DNA from 3 places in the Lysinibacillus parviboronicapiens genome. Region 1 is predicted to be linked to each of the others. Evidence: a T-box and tRNA genes for the amino acid it is inferred to sense, from the RefSeq annotation. Region 1 holds a T-box; the other regions hold tRNA genes.
The links. A T-box is a leader RNA that pairs with one kind of tRNA and senses whether it is charged. The one in region 1 lies ahead of proS (proline--tRNA ligase), so its partner is inferred to be a tRNA-Pro.
Positions count from the first base shown of each region.

Region 1 (8,173 bases):
CCACGCCTACAAATGCATAAGTCCAAGTCGATAAGTACTTAACCTGCATGCCCGCTGCGCCACCTACATAATCCGTATTTAAAAATACTATACGAATAATTTCTGCGAAGCCGAGCGTTGCGATTGCTAAATAGTCCCCTTTTAAGCGTAGCGTTGGAATACCTACGATTAAACCAGCTACTGCTGCTGCAAGCGCCCCTAAGAAAATAGCTAATGGAAATGGCAGCATGAGCTTTGTTGTAATAATAGCTGAGATATACGCACCCACCGCTAAGAAACCTGCATGCCCTATAGAAAATTGACCAGTAACCCCAATTACAATGTGCAAGCTGACTGCAAGCATGATGTTAATACACATTGTGATTAACATATTTTGATAGTAAATATCAATAGTGCCGGTTGTAATAAGCACCTGTATAATTGCATAGATGACTAGCGCTAATACAGCATAGCCCCAGAAAACTTTAGACTTCTTCATAATTACCGCTCACCTACACTTTCTCGCGGGCGTTTTTACCAAAGATACCCGATGGTCTGAAGATTAAGATTAAAATTAAAATAACGAATGCCGCTGCATCGCGCCATAGAGAGTAACCAAGTGCACTTACCATGGATTCCACGACACCTAATAACATGCCACCTACCATTGCTCCTGGAATAATACCGATACCACCAAGAACCGCAGCGATGAACGCCTTAACCCCAGGAATAACACCCATTAATGGATCAATTTTTGTATAGTACACGCCGAAGATAACACCAGCAGCACCTGCTAAAGCAGAACCAATTGCGAATGTCGCTGAAATTGTATTATCCACATTAATACCCATCAGACGAGCTGCATCTGCATCATGTGATACTGCACGCATTGCCTTGCCGATTTTTGTTTTATGTACGATGAATTGTAAAAGAATCATCAGTACGACAGCGACAGATAATATTAAAATCGAGGTACTGCTAATTTGAACCCCAAAGATATCAAATGTTCTATTTTTAAATACTTCAGGATATGCCGCCGGTTGCGCACCTCTAAAGAAAATAGTCGTATATTCGATTAATAGCGATACACCAATCGCTGTAATTAATGCAGCAATACGCGTTGCATTTCGTAAACGCTTATATGCAATCCGTTCAATTAACACACCAAAGATTGCGCAAATTGCCATTGCCAATAATAAAGCTGGGAAAAAACCAAGCTCCCATTTAGCAATTGCATAGAAGCCAATAAATGCCCCAATCATAAAAACATCACCGTGGGCAAAGTTAATTAGCTTTATAATACCGTATACCATCGTATACCCTAACGCTATTAACGCGTATATACTACCGAGTGAAATACCATTCACAAGCTGCTGTATCCATTCCATGAGCGTTCACTCCTTTTAAATTTTTTGAGGAATGCAAAAACGGGACGTATTTCTACATAATTTAGTGAATGCAGAAAAACTCGTGTCCCTCGTAAACAGTTATTTCCGATTCCTTATGCTAGAATCTATGCTTTTTTATCAGTCTAGTTGTCTATGAAGCATAAAAAGGGAAGGCGAGTTTGCCCGCCTCCCCCCTTGCCAAAAGTTAAGGATTTACTTTAGAGTTGAACACTTGTTTACCGTCTTTAAATTCAAGAACTGTTGCTGTTTTAATTGGGTTATGGTTTTCGTCAACTGAGAATGTACCTGTTACTAATGACAGGTCTTTTGTTTCCGCTAATTGATTTTTAATTGCTTCGCCATCAGTAGAACCTGCGCGCTTGATAGCATCTGCAATATAGTAAATAGTGTCATAGCCAAGTGCATTGAATGCATCTGGTGCTTTGTCACTGTTAGCTGCTTTAAATGCTGTTACAAAATCTTGGATTTTTTGATCAGGATCTTCTGCAGAATAGTGGTTGGTGATAAACGTATTATTAAGCGCATCTGCCCCAGCTAACTCTACTAAAGTTGGAGAATCCCAACCATCAGCCCCCATAAGCGGTACTGTAATACCCATTTCACGTGCTTGTTTTACAATCAATCCAACCTCTTCATAGTATCCAGGGATAAAGATGAAGTCAGGGTTGGCTGCTTTAATATTCGTTAATTGTGTACGGAAGTCTGTATCTTTTGCCACATAAGCTTCCTCTTTAACAACGGTACCGCCATTTTTAGTAATCGTTTCTTTAAATGACTTTGCTAAACCTTTTGCATAGTCAGAAGCATTATCTGCAAAAATAGCTACATTTTTCGCATCAAGTTCTCCAGCCGCAAAGTTTGCTGCTACGATCCCTTGGAACGGGTCGATGAAGCATGTACGGAATGCATATTCATTGACACTACCATCATCATTCACTGTGATATTTGGTGCCGTACCTGACCCAGTAACGATTGGAATTTTGTTGTTATTCGCAATTTGTACTGTTGCTACTGTGTTACCAGAAGTAGCTGGCGCTAGCATTGCTACTACTTTATCTTGTGTTGCTAATTTAATAGCAGCAGCAGTTGCCTCGGAGTTCTCTGATTTGTTATCTACTTTAATAAGCTCGATTTTCTTACCATCAATACCGCCAGCATCATTAATTTCTTTAACCGCCAGCTCTGCACCCACACCAATTGAAGATCCATATGATGCTACGTTTCCTGAAAGCTCTAAGTTAGCACCTATTTTAATAGTATCACCGTCAGATGACCCACCACCTGATGATGATCCGCCTCCTGAACTTGTCGAATCGTCGCCTGCACCGCAACCAGCAAGTACGCCAGCAAGAAGTGAAGAAGCGACTAGAAGTGAACCGAACTTTTTAAGCTTTTTGTTCTCTTTCATAATTAATTCCCCCTGAAAATTCTCAAATATTAGATATTTCAGATAATTATAAACAATTAAATGCATTTCCTCAATAGCAAAAATAATTATTTATAACTATCTAATTTTGAAACTAAATATTATTCATTTAAGCCTTTTACATTGTAAAACATTCTTTAAATTTAGTCTAGAGTGATTTTTCAGTATAATTAGTTTTTTAAGAATTATCTATTAATTAATAGCGATAGTTAGTACAAAACGATCATTTAAATTTGTTAAATTTCGTATAAATAATCGTTAGTGACATAAAAAACCCACCCTTTTTTTGAAAATTGATTCATCTACATATAAAAGACTCTAAAAAAACAATCTAAAATACCCCTCGTGCAGGAAATATTAACAGTCAATTTATAATTAAAAATGGCTTATGTATTTTATTTCCGGGAAAATAATAAGGGCTTGCTCTATGAAATACTTGTATTATTTTGTATCATTTGTTAAGCTATCAAAAATATATTTCAATGATGTGACCAAGTAAGTAAAAGAAGTGTTACAGAGAGTATAGTAATTGCTGAGAGCTATGCCATTATTCTTTACTGAAACCTACCACGGAGAAGTTATGAAAACATAACCGGTTCGTTTCCGTTATAAAACGCTAGAGAGTTTTATATATTTATAAAACTAAAAATAGGTGGTACCACGTTTGTTAAAGCACAAAGACGTCCTTAGTTAGAAGGATAGCTTTGTGCTTTTTTATTTACATTATTAGTAAGCAAGGAGGAGCAATTATGACGATTCAGCAAAATGAGTTTACAAAATGGTATATTGAAACAATTCAAAATGCAGATTTAATGGACTATACACCTGTGAGAGGTTGTATAGCATTTAAACCTGACGGCTATGAGATATGGGAGCATATTCAAGCCGAAATGGATTATCATTTTAAAGAAACCGGACATCGCAATGCGTATTTTCCAATGCTAATTCCTGAATCATTTTTTCAAAAAGAAAAGGATCATATAGAAGGTTTTTCACCTGAATTACCGTGGGTTACTGAAGTTGCTGGAGAACAATTAGAAGAGCGCTTAGCGTTGCGTCCAACATCTGAAACAATGATAGGTTATTTGTATTCAAATTGGATTAAAAGTTATCGCGATTTACCATTATTACTGAATCAATGGGCGAACGTTTTCCGCTGGGAAAAGAAAACCTTACCTTTTATACGCACTTCAGAATTTTTATGGCAAGAAGGCCATACAGCTCATGCTGATGAAGAAGAAGCACGGCATGAAACATTACAAATGCTAGATATTTATAAGAAAGTAGTAGAAAATTTGCTAGCAATTCCTGTATTTGATGGCACAAAAACCGAATCAGAGCGTTTTGCAGGCGCAATCGATACATTTTCAATTGAAGCGATGATGAAAGATGGAAAAGCTGTACAAGCAGGGACATCTCATTATCTTGGCACAAAATTTGCAGAGGCATTTAATATAAAATATTTAAATAAAAACAACCAACATGACTATGTTCACACTACTTCTTGGGGCACATCTACTCGCTTAATAGGTTCTGTTATTATGGTACATGGGGATGCGCGAGGATTGGTTTTACCACCAAAAATTGCACCAACCCAAGTCGTATTAATTCCAGTTGGGCCATTTAAAAAGCATCCTGAGATCCTAGAGAAGTTAGATGACCTATATAAGGTATTAAAAGCTAAAGGAATTCGTGTGAAATTAGATGATTCCGATTTAACACCGGGGTTCAAGTTTAATAAGTGGGAACAAAAAGGGGCATCACTTCGTGTAGAATTTGGTCCTCGTGATTTTCAAAACAACCAAGTAGTAATAAAGCTACGCGATGAAGAAGAAAAAATAACAGTTGCGCTTGATCGATTCACGGATGTCATTGAGGAAGAATTAAATGTAATGCAAAAGCGTCTACTTGAAAAAGCTCGACAATTTCGAGATGCCAACTCACATGTAACAATTGATTCGCTACAACAGTTACAAGATCATATTACACAGAGCAAAGCCAATAAAAATATTCCTGGGTGGATTTTGGCTGGATGGTGTGGCAGCAATATTTGTGAGCAAAAAGTAAAAGATGAAACAAAATTTACATCGCGAAATATTCCATTTAATCCACCAATAAAAAAATCGAATTGTATTTATTGCGGGAACGAGGCAAAACACACAGTTTGGTTTGCTCGCGCATACTAAATACATTGGCACCCTTACTTCTTATATAAAAAATCCCTCTAGCTAAGCTTGTAGCTGGAGGGATAAAAATTAGTGAAATTGTGCTCTATGAACACACACTCCAAAAGCTTAGGGATGGGATTGTAGTCACATGCTAAGCTTTTTTTAAGGCAAAAACGCAAAGTCGTTCATTGACATTTGTTTCATTTTCTAGATAGACCTCGTGGAGTAATTCAAAAGGGGTACCCTGATGTAAAAATTGTAAGTAATCATACGGTGGATAATATAAAATAATATGAACTTCACGCCTATTCCGCTCATATGATTCCCATATATTGTGAATGACTGTCCGAAAAATATTGATGGAAAACGGGTTAAAAAAGAAAAACACATTGTCTTTTGGTTTAATAGGGTATGCCTCTGCAATTGAATGAACAAAGGAAATTGAAGCTCGTGAACCCTTTCTTTTGCGGTAGCTTTCCTTATTGTGCTCCGCCTCTGCATAGAAACCTGCGTCCATTTCGATACCTACCGTTGGAATATGGAACTTATCGTTTATATAAATTGGGACACGCCCTTTTCCACATCCTATATCGACAAATACCGGATTTTTAGGTAACTCATACTGCTGAAATAGTTGGTCAAGTCCTGTATATGGGGTAGGTTCATAGCGATGGTAATGGGCAAGTTTTGGAAAACCATATTGATCGCCTACCGTATTAATATGCAAATATTTATCAAATTGTTGATCATTCATAACTTTGTAGGACTCCCTCGAAAAATGAATGCTTTATTTTAGCATGTGAAGCGCTAAAAACCATACCCTAAAGTTTCGGATATGGTTTATTTTTTATATGCCTCTTCGATTGAAACGGAAAACAAATGTAAGTGCTAGAAGTAATACAATACATAAAACACCTGACATAATGGTTGTATTCTTATCAATCCCTGATGGTTGTACCACTTGTTCATTACCTTTGTTGGGACCTATCTTGCCACCTACTTGCCCTTGCTTATGAATGTCTCCATCTTGATTACCCTCCACATTCATTTGCGGGGGTCCTTGGGGCATTTGTGATGGATCAAAGTCTTCTGGTAATTGAGAGTCAAATTTAAACGCAAAATCCTCCGGAAATGGTTCTCCCCCCTGCATATCGTTGCCTGGGTTCGCTTCTATGACTAATTCACCTGAGAGTTGCTTTAAAATAGACGCTGACCGTTGTTTAGCAAATTCAGGTAGGCTATTCTCTCCTTGTACACCCTCTAGAAATTGTGCTGTTGTTGAAAACTTAGTTGGATCCGCTTCTACATACGTTGTCAGCAAAGCAGATAATCCATTCGTTATATTCTGGAAATATTCCTCTGTTAAATACTTTTTCGCTAGTTCTTCCAAATAGTTTTCATAGACCTTACGATATTCGTCATTTGAAAGAAGCACGTTTAATAAAGGACGCTCTTCTAACGTCACACCAAACACTGGATCCTTTATGCTAAAGTTAATAGCACTATCCGACATTAAGTTGGATGACATATCCATGTTCATAGTACCTTGTGGAAGACCTCCATTTTGTTGTGAACCATCCTGTGGCGTGCCATCATCTTGATTAAGATTATCTTGACCAATATTCCAACCGTCTTGATCATTTATCGGCGGTGGTGTATCGCTAGCTGGAAATTGTTGTTTTTGTTGAATAGTATCCTTGTTGACAATAGAATTAGCTGGATCCATATTCTGCATTTCAAATGTTTCACTACTATCAATTGATTCGTTTGAGATTTTTACCCCACCAGCCGTTTTTATATCTCCACCAAGACCTCCAAATGACATATTATAATCCCATGGAATAATTGAGAATACACCCTTATCCTCATACAAATAGTAATTGTGCTTCAATCTCCCTTGATAGCTATCTAAATTTACAATAGCAGTGTTGACAGCAAAATATCGAAGCATTTCATCGACATCGATATATTTCTCAATTTCACCGTCATTATTAATAGCATCTAGCATTTCAACTAATTTTGACTTGTCAATATTTCCCTCATTTGTTTTTAAGTTTATTCCCTTATAATCTGAGATATTGTCACTAATATATTGCAAATCACTGCCTACACCGTCTGGCTTGAAGAGGAAACCACTATTTGAACCGTAGTTATTTGCGAGAAAAGTTTCATCCACTGCTTCTACACCTAAATATAAACCACGTTCCTCACCATTAACTGTAATGTACATATACGAATGTGCCGGAGTTGGTAGCCCCATTTTTTCCATTAATTCATATGAAATGTATTCACGCATTAATGTTGAATCACTATAGTTATTGTTTAAATTCATTTTTTTTAGGCCCAATAGGCTCTTTGTATGATCATAGTAGTCAAAGTCAATTTTTAAACTATAACGATTTGAATCGCTATTAACTACTGAACTCAGTGAGATATTGCCTTTTGTACGAATAGCTACGTTTTCAACTCTTTTCCCATTCACAGTGATATTTGCTTGCTTAAATTCCTCTTCCTCAGCATTTTCAAGCATATCTTCCCAATCTTCTTCAGCGATTTCAATGTCTACTGTTGTAACTTTATTCTTATTAAAAACAAGTGTTTCATAGGAAAATTCATTGCTTTTTGTTTTTATTCCTATATTCGGGAGTATTGCTAACATCACGATAAAGAGCGCGAGTAGAATTGCCATACATGAATAAACAACTCGGTTTTTAATCATAATGTGTTACCCCTTTCTCTTTATTTAAACATACTTTACTTACTAAGCTGTAAAGTTGCCATCATAGCTAAGCATTACTGCTGATTTAACACCAGGCACTTTAGTAATTAATGCCATCATTTGGGCATCGTTTTGTTTAACGCGAACCTCATATGTTGTTTCAATTTCATAATCTTGAATAATCGATTTTGATTTTAATGCATATTTTTTAGATTCCGTTGAAATAATATGTTCTACTTCTTCACAAGCAATGTCTTCTTCAAATTTCACAACTAATAAGTAGGGATTTTCAATAGTAATTTTGTTTACGAACACTAGTAATACTAGACCGATTAAAATAGCACCCACAATAACAAGTGGAATGAAGCCAGCACCGCATAAAATACCTGAAACTATTGCCCAGAAAATATACACTAAATCCATAGGATCTTTAATGGGTGTACGGAAACGCACAATGGATAATGCACCGACC
Region 1 covers NZ_CP073713.1:4,727,550-4,735,722, forward strand. The annotation lists gene C9J31_RS23005 (branched-chain amino acid ABC transporter permease) at 1-478, opposite strand, end outside; gene C9J31_RS23010 (branched-chain amino acid ABC transporter permease) at 492-1,367, opposite strand; gene C9J31_RS23015 (ABC transporter substrate-binding protein) at 1,573-2,796, opposite strand; T-box leader at 3,288-3,505, shown strand; gene proS (proline--tRNA ligase) at 3,564-5,000, shown strand; gene C9J31_RS23025 (class I SAM-dependent methyltransferase) at 5,134-5,736, opposite strand; gene C9J31_RS23885 (CotH kinase family protein) at 5,830-7,701, opposite strand; gene C9J31_RS23035 (DUF4956 domain-containing protein) at 7,744-8,173, opposite strand, start outside.

Region 2 (5,758 bases), 960 kb from region 1:
GGAGCGCTTAGAAGTGAGAATGCCGGTATGAGTAGCGAAAGACGGGTGAGAATCCCGTCCACCGTATGACTAAGGTTTCCTGAGGAAGGCTCGTCCGCTCAGGGTTAGTCGGGACCTAAGCCGAGGCCGATAGGCGTAGGCGATGGACAACAGGTTGATATTCCTGTACCACCTCCTCACCGTTTGAGAAATGGGGGGACGCAGTAGGATAGGGTAAGCGCGCCGTTGGTTGTGCGCGTCCAAGCAGTAAGGCGTGTGTGTAGGCAAATCCGCACACTGTAACGTTGAGCTGTGATGGCGAGTCCTTTAAGGACGAAGTTCCTGATTTCACACTGCCAAGAAAAGCCTCTATCGAGGTGAGAGGTGCCCGTACCGCAAACCGACACAGGTAGTCGAGGAGAGAATCCTAAGGTGTGCGAGAGAACTCTCGTTAAGGAACTCGGCAAAATGACCCCGTAACTTCGGGAGAAGGGGTGCTCTTGAGCGTGCAAGCGCATGAGAGCCGCAGTGAATAGGCCCAGGCGACTGTTTAGCAAAAACACAGGTCTCTGCAAAACCGTAAGGTGACGTATAGGGGCTGACGCCTGCCCGGTGCTGGAAGGTTAAGAGGAGTGGTTAGCGCAAGCGAAGCTGCGAATTGAAGCCCCAGTAAACGGCGGCCGTAACTATAACGGTCCTAAGGTAGCGAAATTCCTTGTCGGGTAAGTTCCGACCCGCACGAAAGGCGTAACGATCTGGGCACTGTCTCAACGAGAGACTCGGTGAAATTATAGTACCTGTGAAGATGCAGGTTACCCGCGACAGGACGGAAAGACCCCGTGGAGCTTTACTGTAGCCTGATATTGAATTTTGGTACAACTTGTACAGGATAGGTAGGAGCCAGAGATCTCGGAGCGCCAGCTTCGAAGGAGGCGTCGGTGGGATACTACCCTGGTTGTATTGAAATTCTAACCCATGCCCCTTAGCGGGGCAGGAGACAGTGTCAGGCGGACAGTTTGACTGGGGCGGTCGCCTCCTAAAAGGTAACGGAGGCGCCCAAAGGTTCCCTCAGAATGGTTGGAAATCATTCGTAGAGTGTAAAGGCACAAGGGAGCTTGACTGCGAGACCTACAAGTCGAGCAGGGTCGAAAGACGGGCTTAGTGATCCGGTGGTTCCGCATGGAAGGGCCATCGCTCAACGGATAAAAGCTACCCCGGGGATAACAGGCTTATCTCCCCCAAGAGTCCACATCGACGGGGAGGTTTGGCACCTCGATGTCGGCTCATCGCATCCTGGGGCTGTAGTCGGTCCCAAGGGTTGGGCTGTTCGCCCATTAAAGCGGTACGCGAGCTGGGTTCAGAACGTCGTGAGACAGTTCGGTCCCTATCCGTCGTGGGCGTAGGAAATTTGAGAGGAGCTGTCCTTAGTACGAGAGGACCGGGATGGACACACCGCTGGTGTACCAGTTGTCTTGCCAAAGGCATCGCTGGGTAGCTATGTGTGGACGGGATAAGTGCTGAAAGCATCTAAGCATGAAGCCCCCCTCAAGATGAGATTTCCCATTACGCAAGTAAGTAAGATCCCTCAAAGACGATGAGGTAGATAGGTTCGAGGTGGAAGTGTGGTGACACATGGAGCTGACGAATACTAATCGATCGAGGACTTAACCAAAATGTTTGAAACATTCAATGTACCGTTTATCCAGTTTTGAAAGAACAACATCTTTCTACATAGGGTTTCAAGATACAAGTAGTTCGAGAAAGCGATGGAAGCTGACAAAGAAATACGGCGTATATTGGAAGCCGACAATAGTCTAGTGATGATGGCAAAGAGGTCACACCCGTTCCCATACCGAACACGGAAGTTAAGCTCTTTAGCGCCGATGGTAGTTGGGGGCTTCCCCCTGTGAGAGTAGGACATCGCTAGGCATAATACCCAGGAGGATTAGCTCAGCTGGGAGAGCATCTGCCTTACAAGCAGAGGGTCGGCGGTTCGAGCCCGTCATCCTCCACCATATGCCGGTTTAGCTCAGCAGGTAGAGCAACTGACTTGTAATCAGTAGGTCGTGGGTTCGATTCCTATAGCCGGCACCATAGTTTTGAGCCATTAGCTCAGTTGGTAGAGCATCTGACTTTTAATCAGAGGGTCGAAGGTTCGAGTCCTTCATGGCTCACCATTTAAATTGCCAACAAAATATGCGGGTGTGGCGGAATTGGCAGACGCACTAGACTTAGGATCTAGCGCCGCAAGGCGTGGGGGTTCGACTCCCTTCACCCGCACCATTTTTTAGAATTTCATAATTGCCAGGATAAATAAATCTTATGCACATGCGGAAGTAGTTCAGTGGTAGAACACCACCTTGCCAAGGTGGGGGTCGCGAGTTCGAACCTCGTCTTCCGCTCCAACATGTGCCGGGGTGGCGGAACTGGCAGACGCACAGGACTTAAAATCCTGCGGTAGGTGACTACCGTGCCGGTTCGATTCCGGCCCTCGGCACCATTTTTATTCTAGTAAATAGCGCCCGTAGCTCAATTGGATAGAGCGTCTGACTACGGATCAGAAGGTTGTGGGTTCGACTCCTGCCGGGCGCGCCATATATATTTCGGAATGTAGCTCAGCTTGGTAGAGCACTTGGTTTGGGACCAAGGGGTCGTAGGTTCGAATCCTGTCATTCCGACCATTATTTTGGGGCCTTAGCTCAGCTGGGAGAGCGCCTGCCTTGCACGCAGGAGGTCAGCGGTTCGATCCCGCTAGGCTCCACCATAAAATTATAACCAGTTATAAAGATCCTGGCGGCGTAGCTCAGCTGGCTAGAGCATTCGGTTCATACCCGAAAGGTCGTGGGTTCGACTCCCTCTGCCGCCATCTTAAAGGACCTTTAGCTCAGTTGGTTAGAGCAGACGGCTCATAACCGTCCGGTCGCAGGTTCGAGTCCTGCAAGGTCCACCATTTATATATTGTTACGGAGGTATACCCAAGTCTGGCTGAAGGGATCGGTCTTGAAAACCGACAGGCGGGTAACACCGCGCGGGGGTTCGAATCCCTCTACCTCCTCCAGTTTTAAATTTTATAAATGGTGTTCTAAAAAACTCGGTATAATTAACATTCATATTGTCGCGGGGTGGAGCAGTGGTAGCTCGTCGGGCTCATAACCCGAAGGTCGTTGGTTCAAATCCGGCCCCCGCAACCAAATGGTCCCGTGGTGTAGCGGTTAACATGCCTGCCTGTCACGCAGGAGATCGCCGGTTCGATCCCGGTCGGGACCGCCATTTTTATAATAAGAGGTTCATGTAAGCAAAAAGATCGAAGAAGCAAACGAGTGCATGAAGGAGCGTACTTACAGTACGTGACTGAATAAACGAGAGTGGCTGATAAAGATATTTGCAGCTTAGCATGGAACGTATGGGTCAGTAGCTCAGTTGGTAGAGCATTAGATTGAAGCTCTAAGTGTCGGCGGTTCGATTCCGTCCTGACCCACCATACATGCGGGTGTAGTTTAATGGTAAAACCTCAGCCTTCCAAGCTGATGTCGTGAGTTCGATTCTCATCACCCGCTCCAAATGGGCCTATAGCTCAGCTGGTTAGAGCGCACGCCTGATAAGCGTGAGGTCGATGGTTCGAGTCCATTTAGGCCCACCATTATTCCGAAGTAGCTCAGTTGGTAGTAGCACCTGACTGTTAATCAGGTTGTCGCAGGTTCGAGTCCTGCCTTCGGAGCCATTTTTTTATTTACGGGGAAGTACTCAAGAGGCTGAAGAGGCGCCCCTGCTAAGGGTGTAGGTCGGGTAACCGGCGCGAGGGTTCAAATCCCTCCTTCTCCGCCATTGGCCCCTTGGTCAAGCGGTTAAGACACCGCCCTTTCACGGCGGTAACACGGGTTCGAATCCCGTAGGGGTCATACTAAAGCACAGTAGATGTAAAACATCTACTGTGCTTTTTTTATGAAGAAAAATATAAAAGAAGCTTCAAAGAATTATAGTATTGGAAAAAGTAGGAGAAGCTTGTCGAGGTAAAGTAACTGCAACTGGGCTCTATGCCGAAGTGCAAGTATTATTTATTGGTGGAAGTCAAGTGTTCCAAAATTACTTACAAAATATATTTATTAGATTCCAAACAGTGTTGTCCTTTTAGAAATAAAAAATCGTCTAACTAAAGATAGTAGACGATTTTTTTATTATCCTCGTGCTAGCATTCTTTCGAGTGAACTACGGGCTTCTTTTGCAATATGGGGGTCCACTTGAATGCGATTATGTGGCTTTCCCTGTTCAATACTTTCAAGTGACCACAGCAGATGTGGGAGATCAATTCGATTCATTGTAAGACAAGGACAAAAATTCTTATTCAACGAGATAATCTGTTTATCTGAATGGTGTAACATCATACGATTAACTAGATTCATTTCTGTGCCGATTGCCCATGCAGAACCGCTAGGGGCATTATTAATAGTATCAATAATGTATTTCGTTGAGCCTGCATCATCCGCTGCCGCAACAACTTCACGGCTACATTCCGGATGCACGATAATGCGCATATTTGGATGTGCCTGACGAACCATTTCTGTATGTTGCACGGTAAAGCCTTCGTGGACGGAACAATGTCCTTTCCATAAAATTACTTGAATGTTTTCTGACGACTGTTCTGTCTCAAGGGTATTGGTATGTGGATTCCAAACAGCCATATTTTCAAGAGGTACGCCCAAATCATAAGCGGTATTTCTACCTAAATGCTGATCGGGTAGAAATAAAATACGTTGCTTTTGACTAAATGCCCATTTTACCATTTCCTTTGCGTTGGAGGATGTTACACATGCGCCTCCATAATGTCCTGTAAATGCTTTTATTGCCGCAGTCGAATTGACATATGTTAACGGTATAATCGTATCACCGAAAAGTTGCTGTAAGATGGACCATGCTTGTTCTGTTTGATAAATGTCTGCCATGTCTGCCATTGAGCAGCCTGCTCGCATATCTGGCAAGTAGACATGCTGTTTCTCAGTGGTTAACATATCGGCTGTTTCAGCCATAAAATGTACCCCACAGAAAACGATATGCTTGGCTTCCTTATTTGCAGCAGATAATTGCGCGAGCTGTAAAGAATCTCCTGTAGCATCAGCAAATTGAATCACTTCGTCTTTTTGATAATGATGGCCAGGAATAAAAAGCTGACGACCCAGTTTCTTTTTAATAGCTAGAATGCGAGATTCCATGTCAGTTCTTGATAGTGTTCGATAATGCTCTGGGAGTAGGGTAGCTTGTTGTAATAAACTAGTTATTGACAAGTGGATGATCTCCTTTCATTTGTACAAGTGCGCTAATATCAAACGCTTTTACCGAATGAGTTAGTGCGCCAAGTGAGATCCATTGGATACCAGATTCTGCATAGGCATGTAGATTATCTAGCGTAATCCCACCGGATGCCTCCGTAGCGATATGCGCAGGAACGGCTGGGAGCCATGCCTGTATTTCTTCTGGCGTTCGATTATCAAACATAATAATATCAGCACCTGATGCAATGGCTTCTTTCAATTGATCTTTTGTTTCAATTTCTACTTCAATTTTTACCGTATGACCAACTTTGCTACGAGCAGCTTGCACAGCTTTTGAAATGCTCCCTGCAAAAGCAATATGGTTATCCTTTAGCATAATTGCATCGTATAATCCACTGCGATGATTAAAGGCTCCACCTACCCGTACTGCATATTTATCGAGCATACGTAATCCAGGTATCGTTTTACGGGTATCGCAAATTTTTGCTCCTGTCCCTGCTGTTTCACGAACA
Region 2 covers NZ_CP073713.1:3,769,214-3,774,971, reverse strand. The annotation lists rRNA gene C9J31_RS18350 (23S ribosomal RNA) at 1-1,651, shown strand, start outside; rRNA gene rrf (5S ribosomal RNA) at 1,793-1,908, shown strand; tRNA gene C9J31_RS18340 (tRNA-Val) at 1,919-1,994, shown strand; tRNA gene C9J31_RS18335 (tRNA-Thr) at 1,998-2,073, shown strand; tRNA gene C9J31_RS18330 (tRNA-Lys) at 2,081-2,156, shown strand; tRNA gene C9J31_RS18325 (tRNA-Leu) at 2,178-2,262, shown strand; tRNA gene C9J31_RS18320 (tRNA-Gly) at 2,310-2,384, shown strand; tRNA gene C9J31_RS18315 (tRNA-Leu) at 2,391-2,479, shown strand; tRNA gene C9J31_RS18310 (tRNA-Arg) at 2,498-2,574, shown strand; tRNA gene C9J31_RS18305 (tRNA-Pro) at 2,584-2,660, shown strand; tRNA gene C9J31_RS18300 (tRNA-Ala) at 2,668-2,743, shown strand; tRNA gene C9J31_RS18295 (tRNA-Met) at 2,772-2,845, shown strand; tRNA gene C9J31_RS18290 (tRNA-Ile) at 2,853-2,929, shown strand; tRNA gene C9J31_RS18285 (tRNA-Ser) at 2,945-3,037, shown strand; tRNA gene C9J31_RS18280 (tRNA-Met) at 3,096-3,170, shown strand; tRNA gene C9J31_RS18275 (tRNA-Asp) at 3,174-3,249, shown strand; tRNA gene C9J31_RS18270 (tRNA-Phe) at 3,385-3,460, shown strand; tRNA gene C9J31_RS18265 (tRNA-Gly) at 3,466-3,539, shown strand; tRNA gene C9J31_RS18260 (tRNA-Ile) at 3,543-3,619, shown strand; tRNA gene C9J31_RS18255 (tRNA-Asn) at 3,624-3,700, shown strand; tRNA gene C9J31_RS18250 (tRNA-Ser) at 3,714-3,804, shown strand; tRNA gene C9J31_RS18245 (tRNA-Glu) at 3,807-3,878, shown strand; gene C9J31_RS18240 (hypothetical protein) at 3,962-4,111, shown strand; gene nadA (quinolinate synthase NadA) at 4,155-5,258, opposite strand; gene nadC (carboxylating nicotinate-nucleotide diphosphorylase) at 5,245-5,758, opposite strand, start outside.
Region 2: it has a tRNA-Pro gene. The T-box ahead of proS (proline--tRNA ligase) is inferred to sense a tRNA for this amino acid. The anticodon was not compared.

Region 3 (8,173 bases), 970 kb from region 1:
ACTTTCATCTGTCCATGTTCAAAAATAATCCAGCGTTGAGCCCATAGTCTATCTTTATTTGGTTTGTCACTACGAATATGAGCTCCTCGCGTTTCTTTTCGTGTCAGTGCAGCATTTACCATCAATGAAGCGACAATATGCATCATATAAAGTTCAAGTTCCTGTTGACCCAGTCCACTTATCTCAACATGTTGAAGGGTTTGCAATGGTGGCAATTGTTTTGCGAATTGCTGCATATCTTGAGGATTGCGTATAATACCTAGCGCATGCATCATAGTTTGCTGTAAATGTTCTTTTGCTAATAGTGAAGGTATAGCTTGCTGATGAGCTTTGTGAATGACAGTGAAATTGTATTGCTTGCAGCCTGTTTGTAAGATGGCATGTGCCATCTTTTGTCCAAAGGCAATACCTTCTAGCAAGGAGTTACTCGCTAAACGATTTGCACCATGAACGCCCGTACAAGCGACTTCACCAACAGCATAGAGATTTGGAATCGATGTTCTTCCGATGTCATCAGCGATAATACCACCCATTAAGAAATGGCTACCTGGTGCAACAGGAATTAAGCCATGCTGTATATCCACACCATTGTCAGCGCAAAGTTTCGCTATCGTAGGAAATTTTTTTTCAAATTGTTGAATGGCAGAAATATCAATATATGTTTCGTGTCCGGTAACTCGTTTTTTAAACAAAGTATAGGCTGTAATATGACGCGGTGCTAAATCAAGTTGTGGATGTACACCTTTCATGATTGGTCGGCGCTGTGCATCGACAAAAATCCCACCAGCTCCTCGAACTGCTTCTGAGACAAGTCCTTTTGCTTCGCCATTGCACCATAGTAGGCTTGGATGAAATTGCATAAACTCCATATCACTGATTGCTGCGCCCGCACGGAATGCAAGTGCAATACCGTCACCGGTGTTAATCGCATAATTAGTGCTACTTGGATAAAGGGCCCCAGCGCCGCCTGAAGCAATAATTACGTGATGAGCAAAATATCGCTTTGTACCATGTGTTCCTTGTGTAAGTACGCCGATACAAGCACCGTCCGTATTTAGTAGAAGTTCATAAGCCATTTCATAACAATTAATAACGACGTTCGAAGGAAGTTGTTTGAGCAAGTAATCAATAAATACTTGCCCTGTACGATCCCCACCAGCATGTAAAATGCGATGATGACTATGTGCGCCTTCTAACCCGAGAGCTGGTTCACCAGATGCCTCTCGATCGATGGGCAGGTCATCCATTAGGAACTGCTGTATAATTTTTGTACCATCATTAATAAGCGCTTCAACATGGTTCTTTTCATGATGGTCTTCGCCAGCAGTCAAGGTATCTGCAATATGATAAGCCGTATTATCTTCTGGTTTAGTGACGGCCGCAATACCACCTTGTGCACGATAAGAACTGCTCATATCAACAGAAGATTTCGTAACAATCTGTACTTGTAACTGCTGTCCGAGTAGTCTAGCGGCTTGAAGTGCTGCAATACCGCTGCCAATAATGAGTACATCTATCTTTACATCCATAGCTATACCTTCTTTACAGTTGTCTTGACACATATCTTTACATAAAATATAAAAGAAAACAAGACCCTAAGTAAATTGAGAGGATGAGAATACGATGATTTATATGGATTACGCAGCAACATCACCAATGTCTGCCTCAGCGCTCAAGGCTTATTGTGAAGTAGCGGAACGTTATTATGGAAACAGTGCGAGTTTACATGACTTAGGAGGACAAGCACATTATTTTGTTGAAAAGGCAAGAGCAATAGTAGCCACTGCCCTAAACGTTAAAAGTGATGGCATAATTTTTACAGGGAGTGGAACTGAGGGGAATTTGCTGGCGATTGTATCACTTGCTTTGGCTTCAAAGAAAGGAAAACATATTATTTCTTCACAAGCAGAACATACTTCAGTTCATGCGGCATTAAATACACTTGAGAAAATGGGATTTGTTGTGACAAAATTACCCTTACAACGAAGTGGTAGTATTCATGTAGAGCAATTACGCGAAGTGTTAAGAGATGATACAGCGCTTATAACTATCCAACATGTTAATTCAGAATTAGGGGCAATTCAACCTATAGATGAAATTGCAGCTTTGGCTAAGGAATCTGATATATATTTTCATGTAGATTGCGTACAATCATTTTGTAAAGTTACTTTTGCACAACAGGTGGATGCTATGACAGTTTCAGCACATAAAATTGCTGGACCAAAAGGCTGTGGGGCTGTTTATATTAATCCCAAAATTTGTGTACCTGCATTAACACCAGGTGTGACTCATGAGCGCGGCTTAAGAGGGGGAACACTGGATACGCCAGCTATCGTAGCATTTGCAACTGCAATAGAAGATTTTCATTACAAGCTACAAGATTATGAGGCATTACGTCTTTATTTACAAGAAAATTTACCAACTACATGTCGTATGATCGAATGTGGGGAGCAACTACCAAATATATGTGGTATTGTGATGGATAAAGTAGAAGGACAATATGTTTTATTAAGATTAAATGAAGCGGGTATATGCATATCTACAGGTAGTGCATGTGATATTCATAGCGAGTCTGGCACGAAAGCAATTTTATCGATGGGCTATACTATGGAAGAAGCTCGCCAATTTTTCAGAATATCCTTTGGTCCAAAAACTACATTTAAAGAAATTGACCAATTATTAGCAGCCCTTACTAATATTTAGAATAATAATGCTAAATAACGTATAGGATAAAAAATTAAAATGTATGAGCAATGTAGTACCTACAAAAAATATTAAAATACTCAGGCATTCTAACAAGACGTATCGTTAAGGCCTGAGTTCTACTGTATTTAACTTCTTTCAGCAGAAGTCTCCCACCTCTATAGGTGGTGAGATGAATGCGGATTTAAGTTGCTTTTCAGGGTGTACAAACATCCGCTAAAATAAGTTAAAGCCTCCGGCGGATGTCACGGAAATCGAAAAGGAGTTCTTTGTGCAAGCACAAAGCCGATTCCGGACGTAATAATGTCGAGGCATTATTGATTACTAATAGAGTAAATATTTAACATAGCAACTACAAAACATTTTTTTGATGTAAATAAAAATGTTTTCTTTTGAAAAAACAATTGTTATAATGATTAGCAGAGTGATAAATTCTCTTACATGACAAAAATATCTTTAAAAAGTAATAATTTCTTTTTTTTATAAAAAAGTGTTGCACAATGTAAGAAAACGTTATACAATAATTCTTGTCTTGAAGGACAGGTAAACAACTTCAAAACACAAAGAACTTTAAGATATAAGTAATACATAGTATGTTAAAGATGAAGTAGAGTCTAGTGATGATGGCAAAGAGGTCACACCCGTTCCCATACCGAACACGGAAGTTAAGCTCTTTAGCGCCGATGGTAGTTGGGGGCTTCCCCCTGTGAGAGTAGGACATCGCTAGGCATAATACCCAGGAGGATTAGCTCAGCTGGGAGAGCATCTGCCTTACAAGCAGAGGGTCGGCGGTTCGAGCCCGTCATCCTCCACCATATGCCGGTTTAGCTCAGCAGGTAGAGCAACTGACTTGTAATCAGTAGGTCGTGGGTTCGATTCCTATAGCCGGCACCATAGTTTTGAGCCATTAGCTCAGTTGGTAGAGCATCTGACTTTTAATCAGAGGGTCGAAGGTTCGAGTCCTTCATGGCTCACCATTTAAATTGCCAACAAAATATGCGGGTGTGGCGGAATTGGCAGACGCACTAGACTTAGGATCTAGCGCCGCAAGGCGTGGGGGTTCGACTCCCTTCACCCGCACCATTTTTTAGAATTTCATAATTGCCAGGATAAATAAATCTTATGCACATGCGGAAGTAGTTCAGTGGTAGAACACCACCTTGCCAAGGTGGGGGTCGCGAGTTCGAACCTCGTCTTCCGCTCCAACATGTGCCGGGGTGGCGGAACTGGCAGACGCACAGGACTTAAAATCCTGCGGTAGGTGACTACCGTGCCGGTTCGATTCCGGCCCTCGGCACCATTTTTATTCTAGTAAATAGCGCCCGTAGCTCAATTGGATAGAGCGTCTGACTACGGATCAGAAGGTTGTGGGTTCGACTCCTGCCGGGCGCGCCATATATATTTCGGAATGTAGCTCAGCTTGGTAGAGCACTTGGTTTGGGACCAAGGGGTCGTAGGTTCGAATCCTGTCATTCCGACCATTATTTTGGGGCCTTAGCTCAGCTGGGAGAGCGCCTGCCTTGCACGCAGGAGGTCAGCGGTTCGATCCCGCTAGGCTCCACCATAAAATTATAACCAGTTATAAAGATCCTGGCGGCGTAGCTCAGCTGGCTAGAGCATTCGGTTCATACCCGAAAGGTCGTGGGTTCGACTCCCTCTGCCGCCATCTTAAAGGACCTTTAGCTCAGTTGGTTAGAGCAGACGGCTCATAACCGTCCGGTCGCAGGTTCGAGTCCTGCAAGGTCCACCATTTATATATTGTTACGGAGGTATACCCAAGTCTGGCTGAAGGGATCGGTCTTGAAAACCGACAGGCGGGTAACACCGCGCGGGGGTTCGAATCCCTCTACCTCCTCCAGTTTTAAATTTTATAAATGGTGTTCTAAAAAACTCGGTATAATTAACATTCATATTGTCGCGGGGTGGAGCAGTGGTAGCTCGTCGGGCTCATAACCCGAAGGTCGTTGGTTCAAATCCGGCCCCCGCAACCAAATGGTCCCGTGGTGTAGCGGTTAACATGCCTGCCTGTCACGCAGGAGATCGCCGGTTCGATCCCGGTCGGGACCGCCATTTTTATAATAAGAGGTTCATGTAAGCAAAAAGATCGAAGAAGCAAACGAGTGCATGAAGGAGCGTACTTACAGTACGTGACTGAATAAACGAGAGTGGCTGATAAAGATATTTGCAGCTTAGCATGGAACGTATGGGTCAGTAGCTCAGTTGGTAGAGCATTAGATTGAAGCTCTAAGTGTCGGCGGTTCGATTCCGTCCTGACCCACCATACATGCGGGTGTAGTTTAATGGTAAAACCTCAGCCTTCCAAGCTGATGTCGTGAGTTCGATTCTCATCACCCGCTCCAAATGGGCCTATAGCTCAGCTGGTTAGAGCGCACGCCTGATAAGCGTGAGGTCGATGGTTCGAGTCCATTTAGGCCCACCATTATTCCGAAGTAGCTCAGTTGGTAGTAGCACCTGACTGTTAATCAGGTTGTCGCAGGTTCGAGTCCTGCCTTCGGAGCCATTTTTTTATTTACGGGGAAGTACTCAAGAGGCTGAAGAGGCGCCCCTGCTAAGGGTGTAGGTCGGGTAACCGGCGCGAGGGTTCAAATCCCTCCTTCTCCGCCATTGGCCCCTTGGTCAAGCGGTTAAGACACCGCCCTTTCACGGCGGTAACACGGGTTCGAATCCCGTAGGGGTCATACCAAAAAGCAGTAGATGTAAAATACATCTACTGCTTTTTTTTTATGATGCTTTTTAAATCTAATACAATAGTTGCTCTATAAACGCCTCGTTTGTTGTTCCCAATCCAAGTCATTGTCATATTGAGTGGTAAATTCGGTAAAGCGTTTCAATTTTTCTCCTTAACTTTTCCACCGACTATTATCTATTAGCAAGAGTCGTTATGAGATTTGTTTATTGTGAATGTTAGGTGTAGTTGTACTAAATATTATCGTTAATAAGAAAGCTTTTAACAATTGTTTAATCAAAAGTTGATTCTTATGATCATCTTCTTTGTCAATCCATCTCAAAATATTTCTATTTGCTAATTGTTTACTATATAATTAGACAAATATTCCATGGTAAAACTCGATAATATTGGTATATCCTTTGGAATAAATCCATCTTTCTTTTATAATAGAGATGAATAGAATTAATAGGAGGTTATTAATGTGAAAAAAAAGCAAAGTAAATGGATTGTGAGTACAGCATCTGCTGCCTTAATTGCGACAGCTGTTGTTCCTACTGCAAGTGCAGCCTCCTTTACAGATATTGCAAAGAGTGACCATAAAGAGGGAATTTTAGCACTAGCAGATGCAAAAATTGTAGGTGGATATACTGACGGTACATTTAGACCCAACGCTACTCTTACACGTGGTAATGTCACTAAATTTTTAGGGAAATGGCTTGTATCAGAACACTATCAAGTGCCAGCAGATTACAATAAAAAAGTACGTTTTACAGACTTGCAGCCTGCATCTACAAAAGATAAAGAGTTACTACAATATGCAGCACTTATATACGATACTGGTATTTCCAAAGGTACTAATAACAAGTTATCGCCTTCCGAAAATATTACACGTGAACAAATGGCTTCTTATTTAGTAAGTGCTATTGAAACAGTTTATGATATCGATTTAATTGCGAAGTATAAAGAAGAAAACTATAAATCTTCTATTACAGATTTAAAAAATACCTCAATAGAAAATCGTGAGGCAGTTATTGCACTAGAGTATGCAAAGATTACAAACGTCAAGGCATTTAATCCAGCGAACACATTAACACGTGGCCAATTTGCGTCTTTTTTACATCGTACTATGACAAATATCGATGATATGATAAAAGAACATGCTTTACTCATCCAAACGGTTAAAGTTGTAGATGCCAATACACTACAAGTTACATTAACAGATGGGACAAGCCATAAGGTAACATTAGCAACGCCACTTACTGAAAATGTGGAGACAAAGGTAGATTTTAAAATTAACGATAAATCTTATTCAGCTGTTGTTACATATGAAGTCAATGAGCTAAAGGTGCAATCGATTGAGGGCATCAACGCCTCTCAAATCAAAGTTGTTTTCAACCTAGCAATTGACCCGCTCTCTGTAGTAAAAGCAGATGGAAAATTACAGGATAATATTGTGGCTTTCTCTAATGTGGATACTTTAAGAGCACTATCAATTGTGAAAACAGAAATTAGTACTGATAGAAAATCAGTCATCTTTACAGTAAATGAGCCATTAAAAGGTACACATCGTTATGTGTTAAATAACATCAAGTCTGAAAAAGGCTTACTGCTTACAAAAGCTGATGCAAATTTTGTCGTTGCTGGGGATACACAACCACCTACTATTCTGGGAACAACGCAAGGAAACAACTCGTCAATCGTAAAAGTCCAGTTTTCCGAGCCGATGGCAGCATTCCAAAATGAACGCATTCAATTTACATTACCAAATGGAACAAGAGTAATGAATGTAACGGGCAGTATTGAACAAAACTCAACTGAAGCAACCTTTGATTTATCAGCTGCAACAGTGAATGGTAGTTATTTAACACCAGGTACAGCTATGCAGATTACATTCGTAGCGGCTACAGATTTGTCAGGAAATATAATTTCTCCAAACCCTGCCACTGTAACAGTGAAAAAAGGAGATAAGGATGGTATTCCACCAACATTATCTTCTGTCATACAAACTGGTCCAAATACATTCCAGTTACTATTCTCAGAAGAGATTCAACCACTTTATGGATATGATCTTTTAATTAAAAGCGGACAGACTTCTTTATCCGTGAACAAAATAGAGAAAGATCCTAAAAATGGTCGCTTAATCAATGTGACGGTTGATCCAAAAAATATACTTCAAGGAATTACTACTATTGGAACAGCAGCTGGTCGTGTCATTACCGACTTATCAGGTGAAGCGGCCACTTTCTCAACAGTGTATAACTTTATAAGAGATGATAAAGCGCCTGTTTTAATAAGTTCTGAAATTGTTTATGAGGATAATGTTGAATATTTACAATTAACGTTGGATAAACCTGTCCAGTTAGGATCTTACGCAAAAGCTTCATTTACGGGAAGCTATATGAATAATCACATTTTGTATGAGGTATCAAGAGGATCTCAAGGTGATATTCATACCGTAAAAGATCAACCTACAAAATTACGTGTTAAAATTGCAGGTCTGCTAGGCCCTTACGATACAAAGGGAGCTCTTTACGATGGCAAACTAACTTTATTTAATGTTACAAATTTATACGGTGTGCCTATTAATGAAGTGCAAAATGTAAAATTCACACGTAATGGTGATTTAAGTGTTAATGGTAATAAACTGGCCTTAACGCAGTACAACCCAATTCAAACATCTGCGACAGATTATTCTATTAAAGATAATAATATTGTTTATTTAAACTTCAATTATCCTGTTGATCCGGCACTTGCTCAAAACGTGCAAAATTATAGTATTGA
Region 3 covers NZ_CP073713.1:3,760,680-3,768,852, reverse strand. The annotation lists gene nadB (L-aspartate oxidase) at 1-1,529, opposite strand, end outside; gene C9J31_RS18220 (cysteine desulfurase family protein) at 1,624-2,703, shown strand; rRNA gene rrf (5S ribosomal RNA) at 3,317-3,432, shown strand; tRNA gene C9J31_RS18210 (tRNA-Val) at 3,443-3,518, shown strand; tRNA gene C9J31_RS18205 (tRNA-Thr) at 3,522-3,597, shown strand; tRNA gene C9J31_RS18200 (tRNA-Lys) at 3,605-3,680, shown strand; tRNA gene C9J31_RS18195 (tRNA-Leu) at 3,702-3,786, shown strand; tRNA gene C9J31_RS18190 (tRNA-Gly) at 3,834-3,908, shown strand; tRNA gene C9J31_RS18185 (tRNA-Leu) at 3,915-4,003, shown strand; tRNA gene C9J31_RS18180 (tRNA-Arg) at 4,022-4,098, shown strand; tRNA gene C9J31_RS18175 (tRNA-Pro) at 4,108-4,184, shown strand; tRNA gene C9J31_RS18170 (tRNA-Ala) at 4,192-4,267, shown strand; tRNA gene C9J31_RS18165 (tRNA-Met) at 4,296-4,369, shown strand; tRNA gene C9J31_RS18160 (tRNA-Ile) at 4,377-4,453, shown strand; tRNA gene C9J31_RS18155 (tRNA-Ser) at 4,469-4,561, shown strand; tRNA gene C9J31_RS18150 (tRNA-Met) at 4,620-4,694, shown strand; tRNA gene C9J31_RS18145 (tRNA-Asp) at 4,698-4,773, shown strand; tRNA gene C9J31_RS18140 (tRNA-Phe) at 4,909-4,984, shown strand; tRNA gene C9J31_RS18135 (tRNA-Gly) at 4,990-5,063, shown strand; tRNA gene C9J31_RS18130 (tRNA-Ile) at 5,067-5,143, shown strand; tRNA gene C9J31_RS18125 (tRNA-Asn) at 5,148-5,224, shown strand; tRNA gene C9J31_RS18120 (tRNA-Ser) at 5,238-5,328, shown strand; tRNA gene C9J31_RS18115 (tRNA-Glu) at 5,331-5,402, shown strand; gene C9J31_RS18110 (S-layer homology domain-containing protein) at 5,874-8,173, shown strand, end outside.
Region 3: it has a tRNA-Pro gene. The T-box ahead of proS (proline--tRNA ligase) is inferred to sense a tRNA for this amino acid. The anticodon was not compared.